One region of the Pseudomonas sp. FW306-02-D09B genome, then DNA from elsewhere that is predicted to be linked to it. Evidence: predicted binding sites of a transcription regulator. Region 1 holds the regulator's gene; the other holds the start of a gene.
The links. Region 1 encodes FliA, which starts transcription of late flagellar genes. Its sites were predicted from a motif close to CTAAAGTTTNNNNNNNNNNNGCCGNTAA; they were not measured.
Positions count from the first base shown of each region.

Region 1 (4,259 bases):
ACTGCCGCTTATCACAGTTACAAGCGGTGCGGGCTAGCAGGCTGCATTCTGACTAAACTGGATGAAACAGCGAGCCTGGGCGAGGTGTTGAGCCTGGCAATCAGCCACGAATTACCTGTCGCTTATCTGACCGACGGGCCACGGATCCCGGATGATCTACATTTACCGCGCCGGCATCAGTTGGTCAGTCGCGCCGTTAGCGTGCAGATGCAGGAAGAACCCAGCGAAGAAGCCATGGCTGATATGTTCGCTGACCTCTACCACAGCCCGGCCAAGCGTGTCGGCTGAGGTAATAATGAATAGATTTGTATCTACATCGATGGCCTGCCATGCATTGTTCACAAGTGAGCGCGCAGCCAGTCATGTAGTCCGCGTCTAAGCAAGACAAGGTAAAGAACGAACATGGGCAGCATGCATCCCGTACAGGTGATCGCAGTGACCGGCGGCAAAGGTGGCGTCGGGAAGACTAATGTGTCAGTGAACTTGTCCCTGGCTCTTGCTGAGCTCGGCCGGCGCGTCATGCTGCTGGACGCCGATCTGGGGCTGGCGAACGTTGACGTCCTGCTGGGGCTTACGCCCAAGCGTACGCTGGCCGACGTCATCGAAGGCCGCTGTGAACTGCGCGATGTATTACTCCAGGGGCCGGGCGGAATTCGCATTGTTCCAGCAGCGTCCGGTACCCAGAGCATGGTTCATCTGAGTCCAGCCCAGCATGCTGGCCTGATTCAGGCATTCAGCGACATCGGCGATAACCTCGACGTATTGGTGATCGACACGGCGGCGGGCATTGGTGAGTCGGTCGTCAGTTTTGTTCGCGCAGCCCAGGAAGTATTGCTGGTGGTGTGCGATGAGCCGACGTCGATCACTGACGCCTACGCGCTGATCAAGCTGCTCAACCGCGATTACGGCATGAACCGCTTCCGCGTGCTGGCCAACATGGCGCAAAGCCCGCAGGAAGGGCGAAATCTGTTCGCCAAGTTGACCAAGGTCACGGATCGCTTCCTCGACGTCGCCTTACAATACGTCGGTGCGGTGCCTTACGACGAATGCGTGCGCAAGGCGGTGCAAAAGCAGCGCGCCGTGTATGAAGCGTTTCCTCGCTCCAAATGTGCACTGGCGTTCAAGGCCATCGCGCAGAAAGTCGATACCTGGCCGTTGCCCGCCAACCCGCGTGGGCACCTGGAGTTTTTCGTCGAGCGTCTGGTGCAGCAAACTGCGGGTCCGGTTCTATGACAGCCAGCGGTTACAACCTGTACAAGAAGTCGGCGCGTGACGCGCAGTACGAACTGATCGAGCGTTACGCGCCACTGGTAAAACGTATTGCCTATCACCTGTTGGCGCGCTTGCCGGCCAGTGTTCAGGTCGAGGACCTGATCCAGGCAGGCATGATCGGTTTGCTTGAAGTGTCGACCAAATACGACGCGAGCAAAGGTGCGAGTTTCGAGACGTACGCGGGGATCCGTATCCGTGGTGCGATGCTCGATGAAGTCCGCAAGGGTGACTGGGCGCCACGCTCGGTACACCGCAATACCCGGATGGTGAGTGATGCGATTCGCTCAATTGAAGCTAAAACCGGGCGTGACGCTAAAGATCACGAGGTTGCGGCCGAACTCCAATTGAGTCTCGACGATTATTACGGGATTTTGAATGACACCTTGGGCAGTCGCCTGTTCAGCTTCGACGATCTGTTGCAGGACGGCGAGCATGAAGGGCTGCACGAGGATGGCGCGAGTGCTCATCTCGAACCGTCGCGCGACCTGGAAGATGAACGCTTCCAGGCTGCACTGGCGGATGCGATTGCCAATTTGCCGGAGCGTGAGCGACTGGTGTTGGCGCTGTACTACGACGAAGAGCTGAATCTCAAGGAAATCGGTGAGGTCCTGGGGGTCAGTGAATCGCGGGTCAGCCAGTTACACAGCCAGTGCGCGGCCCGTTTGCGGGGGCGTTTGGGGGAGTGGCGAGCGCGCTGACAGCAGTGTGGGGACACTGCGAACGAAACAGGCAGGGCGTAACGCTGTGCCGGTCTTCATCCGTTGTGCTCCAGACAGTCGTCGAGTGCTCTGCCGAATTGATTGAATGGCGTGTTCAGGTGCTGAACGCGTTTAAGACTGCTTGGAGGTCGAATTGGACAAGAACATGAAAATCCTCATCGTTGATGACTTCTCAACGATGCGGCGGATCATAAAAAACCTGTTGCGTGACCTTGGGTTCACCAACACGGTCGAGGCGGACGACGGTATTACCGCCATTCCCGTCCTCAACAGCGGGAGCATCGACTTTCTGGTAACGGACTGGAACATGCCTGGCATGACCGGTATCGATTTGCTGCGCCACGTGCGCGCCGATGAAAAGCTCAAGCACCTGCCGGTGCTGATGGTCACTGCCGAAGCCAAGCGCGAGCAGATCATCGAAGCCGCTCAAGCCGGTGTAAACGGCTATGTGGTCAAACCCTTCACGGCCCAGGCGTTGAAAGAGAAGATCGAAAAAATATTCGAACGCATCGGTTGATGCGCGGAGCCACTGCGCCACGGGGGGAGCTATGGAGCAAAGAGAATCTTCACAGGGCGATTTCGAATCGACCCTGAAAAAACACGCTCACGAACTGGTCGAAAGCCTTGAAAAGGGCAGGTTCGGTGACGCTGTGCAACTGATCCATGAGCTCAATCAGACCCGTGACCGCGGCCTGTACCGGGAGGTGGGCAAGCTCACTCGCGAGCTGCACAGCGCGATCGTCAATTTTCAGATTGACCCGAACATGCCGCAAGCCGAGGAAGTCTCACAGATCACGGACGCCACCGAGCGCCTGTCCTATGTGGTCAAGCTGACCGAAGCGGCCGCGAACCGGACCATGGATCTGGTCGAGAACAGTACTCCGCTGGTCAATGGCCTGAGCACTGACGCCCAGGCCTTGAGCGCCGACTGGGGGCGTTTCATGCGCCGCGAAGTCGGTGCCGAAGAGTTCCGCGAACTGGCCCGGCGTGTCGACGGTTTCCTGACGCGTAGTGTCGAGGAGAGCCAGGTCGTCTCGGGCAACCTCAACGATATTCTGCTGGCACAGGATTACCAGGATCTAACCGGTCAGGTGATCAAGCGCGTGACTCAACTGGTCACCGAAGTCGAAAGCAACCTGCTCAAGCTCGTGCTCATGGCCAGTCAGGTAGACCGCTTTGCGGGCATCGAACATGACCATGAAGCGATGCTGGCTGAAAAAGATCCGCAAAAACATCTCTCTCAGGGTGAAGGTCCGCAGATTCATGCCGATAAAAGAGAAGACGTTGTGTCCGGTCAGGACGATGTGGACGATTTGCTATCCAGTCTTGGATTTTAGGTTTTTTAGGTTTTTAGACCTTTAGGAGCACCCCCTTAATGAGCTTCGGCGCCGATGAAGAGATCCTTCAGGATTTCCTGGTTGAGGCCGGCGAGATTCTAGAGCAACTGTCCGAACAGCTGGTCGAGCTGGAAAGCCGACCAGATGATGCGGATTTGCTCAATGCAATTTTTCGCGGTTTTCACACTGTAAAAGGGGGCGCCGGCTTCCTCCAGCTCAACGAGCTGGTGGAGTGCTGTCACATCGCCGAGAACGTGTTCGACATCCTGCGCAAGGGTGAGCGTCGCGTCGACTCGGAACTGATGGACGTGGTTCTCGAAGCGCTGGACGCGGTGAACGGCATGTTCAGCGAAGTCCGCGAGCGTGCACCGATCACTGCAGCTACACCGGAACTGCTGGCGGCTCTGGCCCGTCTGGCCGAGCCTCAAACAGCCGATGTGGCGCAACCGGTTGCAGAGGTGGTTGAAGCACCTGCCGCTGAAAGCGAATCGGGCGACGTCACCGACAATGAATTCGAACTGCTGCTGGACTCGCTGAACGCGGTCAAGGCGCAAGCCGAGGCGGGGACGCCTGTCGCCCCGGCACCTGAAGTGGCTGCCGGCAGCGATGAAATTACCGATGCCGAGTTCGAGTCGTTGCTCGATCAATTGCACGGCAAGGGTCAGTTCGCTGTCGATGCGGTGGCAGCGCCAGCCGCACCGACTGCCCCGAAAGCGGCAGGCGACAGCTCCGACATTACCGACGACGAATTCGAAGCACTGCTCGATCAGTTGCATGGCAAAGGCAACTTCGCCGTTGATGCCCTGGAATCGGCAATTGCTGCCGTTCCGGCGCCTGCGGCACCTGTGGCTGCGGCCGCTGGCAGCGATTTGATCTCCGATCACGAGTTCGAATCGCTGCTCGACGAACTGCATGGCAAAGGCAAGTTCAC
Region 1 covers NZ_JBYSXY010000012.1:109,357-113,615, forward strand. The annotation lists gene flhF (flagellar biosynthesis GTPase FlhF) at 1-288, shown strand, start outside; gene fleN (flagellar synthesis regulator FleN) at 403-1,233, shown strand; gene fliA (RNA polymerase sigma factor FliA) at 1,230-1,970, shown strand; gene AC3WK5_RS19930 (chemotaxis response regulator CheY) at 2,137-2,508, shown strand; gene AC3WK5_RS19935 (protein phosphatase CheZ) at 2,540-3,328, shown strand; gene AC3WK5_RS19940 (chemotaxis protein CheA) at 3,367-4,259, shown strand, end outside.

Region 2 (4,259 bases), on a different contig from region 1:
GCTGTCAGGTACAGGCCCTTATAGATAAACAGCCCGACAAAAATCACATCGACGGCAATCCACAGCGGCCAGCATTGCAGGCGTTTTTGCGCCATCCACAATTGCGCCACCAGACTGAAACCGGTCAATGCTGCGTCCAGCCAAGGCTGCGCGGCATCGGTCCAATGAGCCATGGCCGCGCCCAGCAGCAAGCTGCCGACAGCACCGACGGCCAAGCCTGCCCACATCGAGCGTCCATCCAGTTGCGTGACTTGCCGTCCATGTTGCGCTTCGCCGGCACGGGTCCATTGCCACCAGCCATAGAGCTGCAAGCCGGCGTAAATCACCTGCAGCAGCATGTCCGAATACAGCTTTACCTCGAAGAAGATCCAGCTATAGAGCAGCACCATGACCAGTCCGATCGGCCAGCACCAAGGGTTCTGTTTGACCGTTAACCAGACGGCAATCACGCCGAGTGCGGCGGCAAACAGTTCAAGCCCGGACATGGCGGATCCTTGGTGAAGTTGAAAAGGGCGCCGATTGTAACGCAGGTGGGGATTGTGGCGAGGGGGGCTTGCCCGAAGCCGGTCAGTTAAGACGCGGACCCTGTGGGAGCGTGGCTTGCCCGCGAAGCGAACACCGCAGTTTTTCAGGCATTGCGCGTTATCGTTCTTCGCGGGCAAGCCACGCTCCCACATGGGCAGTGTTTCACCGCAAGGTTCGTCTACACCCGAAACTGCTTGAGCAGGCCATTCAACTGCTCACTGAGTTCTTTCAAATGCACGCTTGCGACGCTCGACTGCTCAGCAGCCAAGGCGGTGCTGTGGGACAAACCAGCGGCCTGGGTGACGTTCTGGTTGATATCCTCGACCACATGCGCCTGTTGCAGGGTTGCACTGGCAATCGAGGCGTTCAGACCGTTGAGATTATTCAGGGCCTGGCCGATCGCGCTCAGGCTGGCACCCGCCAACCCGGCCTGTTCAATGGTCAGTTGCGAGGCGCGGCTGCTGTCGCCGATCACTTTGACTGCCGCCTCGGAATGGCTCTGCAAGCGCTCGATCATCGACTGGATTTCAGCCGTGGACTTTTGTGTGCGCTGTGCCAGCAGCCGGACTTCATCGGCCACCACGGCGAAGCCCCGTCCCTGCTCACCGGCACGGGCCGCTTCAATGGCCGCATTGAGCGCCAGCAGATTGGTCTGTTCGGCGATCGAACGGATCACTTCGAGCACGCTGCCGATCTGTGTGCTTTCGGTGGCCAGGGTGCGGATCACCTCAACGGCTTGATCGATGGTGCCCGACAGTTGATCGATCTGCTGCAAGCTCCCATCGATGTTTACTTGCCCCTGTTGTGCCTGCGCTTGCGCATCGCGCATTTCGCTGGCGGCGTGTTCGGCATTTCTGGCCACGTCCTGCACGCCATAGGTCACTTCATTGATGGCGGTCGCCACCAGTTCCATTTGTTGGGACTGTTGCTGGCTGCGCGCCTGGGCCTGGGCCGCATCGTTGCCCAAGTCGCTGGATGACTGCCCCAGGGCACTGGCGGACAGTTGCAACTGAGTGATGACCCGACGCAGTTTTTCCGTGAAGGCGTTGAAATGCTGCGCCAATTCGGTCACTTCGTCCTGACCATGGGTATCAAGGCTACGGGTCAGATCGCTTTCACCGCTGGCGATATTGGCCATGGCGTTCACGGTTTCCTGGAGTGGGCGCACGATACTGCGCGCAATCAGGATCACCAGCAGTGCCATAAGGACTGCAATGGCAAGCCCGACAAGCGATGTCTGCCACATTTGTGCGTAAAACTCGGCCTGCATGTCATCGATGTACACACCCGAACCAATGACCCAGCCCCAAGGCTCGAAGAGTTTCACGTAGGAGGTCTTCTGGACCGGTGTACTGGCACCCGGTTTCGGCCAGCGATAGTCAACCATGCCGGCGCCTTTGGCCTTGGCGATGGCCGCCATCTCGTTGAACAACGCGAAGCCGTCCGGATCCTTGATCGTGGAAAGGTTCTGGCCTTCGAGTTTCGGATTGGTCGGGTGCATGACCATCACGGGTGTCAGGTCGTTGATCCAGAAGTAGTCGTTCTGGTCGTAGCGCAATCCGCGCACCACGCTCAATGCCTGTTTCTGCGCCGCTTCGCGGGTCAGGGTGCCGGCGGTTTCCAGGTCGTGGTAGTAGGCCAGAATGCCGCTGGCCGTCTGCACCACATGCTGGGTTTTCTGGGCCTTGGCCTGATAAAGGTCATCGTGGATCTGCTTGAGCATCAGCACACCCAACGTCAACAGCATCAGCACAGCCACAATCAGGATGAGCCACAGACGGCGGCTGATCGACACACTGCGCAAGCTATTCATAACCGTATTACTCCTGGTTTTTTCTTGTTCTTGTCATAAACGACCGCCAGCATTCAGGCACGCTTTTGCTGTTGAGCCAACCCTACTCAAGTCCAATTACGGCGCAGCGTAATTCAGGCATGTCTGATAGGATTTCGGCCGCGTCAGCAAAAACCTGAAGTTACGCTGATTTTTCATGGGATTTTTACGGTTTCGCGTGAAGATCGTGCGTGTTGTCATTTGGTGACGCTGATCGCAGTGGACGCTTGAATTTTATTAGCGAGGCATGCCTTGGAGGCATCGTTTCATTGGGGGATTAATGGATTTTTGGACCACCGTTCAGGCTTTGATTCTTGGCGTTGTAGAAGGACTGACAGAGTTTTTGCCCATTTCCAGTACCGGGCACCAGATTATCGTCGCGGATTTGCTCAACTTCGGTGGCGAACGCGAGAAGGCATTCAACATCATCATCCAGCTCGGCGCGATCCTGGCCGTGGTCTGGGAGTTTCGCCGTAAGATCCTCGACGTGGTGACCGGGTTGCCAACGCAGCGCAATGCTCAACGGTTTACCGTCAACCTGTTGATCGCTTTCATGCCGGCCGTGGTGCTGGGGGTGATCTTCGCCAATATGATCCACAAATACCTGTTCAACCCGATCACCGTGGCGACGGCGCTGGTGGTGGGCGGGGTCATCATGTTGTGGGCTGAGCGTCGCGAGCACAGCGTGCACGCCGAAACTGTCGACGAGATCACCTGGAAAGATGCCCTGAAGGTCGGTTTTGCCCAGTGCCTGGCAATGATTCCCGGCACTTCGCGCTCCGGTTCGACGATCATCGGCGGCTTGTTGTTTGGCCTGTCGCGGAAAACCGCCACCGAGTTTTCGTTCTTCCTGGCCATGCCGACCATGGTCGGCGCCGCGGTGTACTCCGGCTACAAGTATCGCGACCTGTTTCAGGCGGCTGACTTCCCGGTGTTCGCCATCGGCTTCGTCACTGCGTTTATATTCGCGATGATCGCGGTCAAGGGCTTGCTCAAGTTCATCGCCAGCCACAGCTACGCTGCGTTTGCCTGGTACCGGATCGTGTTCGGCTTGTTGATCCTGGCAACCTGGCAGTTCGGTTGGGTCGACTGGGCGGCGGCTACATCATGATTGAGCCACGCAATGGGCGCGGGATTCAAAACCCGCGCCTCAAAGGCCTGGTGTTCCTGGCGCTGTGCGCTTTGCCGGCATTTGGCTCGATGCTTATGTGGTGGCGCGGGATTTCGCTGATTCCGCTCGCGGCCTATGGGATTGTCAGCCTGCTGGCGTTCTTGCTGTACTGGAGCGACAAGCGCAAGGCCCGGGCCGACAGCTGGCGTACACCGGAAAAGGTGCTGCATGCAATCGAACTGGCCGGTGGCTGGCCAGGCGCTTTGCTCGCCCAGCAAGTGTTTCGGCACAAGACCCGCAAAGTGTCTTATCAACTGGTGTTCTGGATCATCGTGCTGTTGCACGAGGTGTTCTGGATCGACCAGTTGTTTCTTGGCGCCGGCCTCTTCAGGCTCTTCTAAATCAATAACCCGACCTGCACGCGCTTGGGCAACTTGCTCACCACCAGTTGGTGAGAACGTTGCAGCAAGCCTTGCAGCTCATCGGCGCCAAGCGGGTAGGGCGTTTGCATGATGATCCACTGCGCCCTTGCCAGATAGGGCGCAGGCCCGATGCCCGGGCGATCGACGTGCCCCAGAAACAGCTCTTTATCGACCTTGAACGCCAATGACTCACCCCGCAGGTTTTGCAGGGCAAACATCTTGTTTCCAGCCACTGAAAACACCCGTACACCGCCCCATTTGTAATCCTCTTGCGCCCCGGGCAGTGCCAGGCAAAAACGCGCCACGTCTTCTTCAGTCATCGGCTTGGCCTTCATAACAGTCGATCCCCGCAGGCTTTGAATGATTCGGT
Region 2 covers NZ_JBYSXY010000001.1:350,348-354,606, forward strand. The annotation lists gene pnuC (nicotinamide riboside transporter PnuC) at 1-485, opposite strand, end outside; gene AC3WK5_RS01755 (methyl-accepting chemotaxis protein) at 704-2,338, opposite strand; gene AC3WK5_RS01760 (undecaprenyl-diphosphate phosphatase) at 2,637-3,467, shown strand; gene AC3WK5_RS01765 (DUF1294 domain-containing protein) at 3,464-3,868, shown strand; gene AC3WK5_RS01770 (MmcQ/YjbR family DNA-binding protein) at 3,865-4,224, opposite strand; gene AC3WK5_RS01775 (LysR substrate-binding domain-containing protein) at 4,221-4,259, opposite strand, start outside.
Region 2: a site for FliA is predicted at 2,470-2,497, ahead of AC3WK5_RS01755 (methyl-accepting chemotaxis protein). Genes of this name have one in related genera too.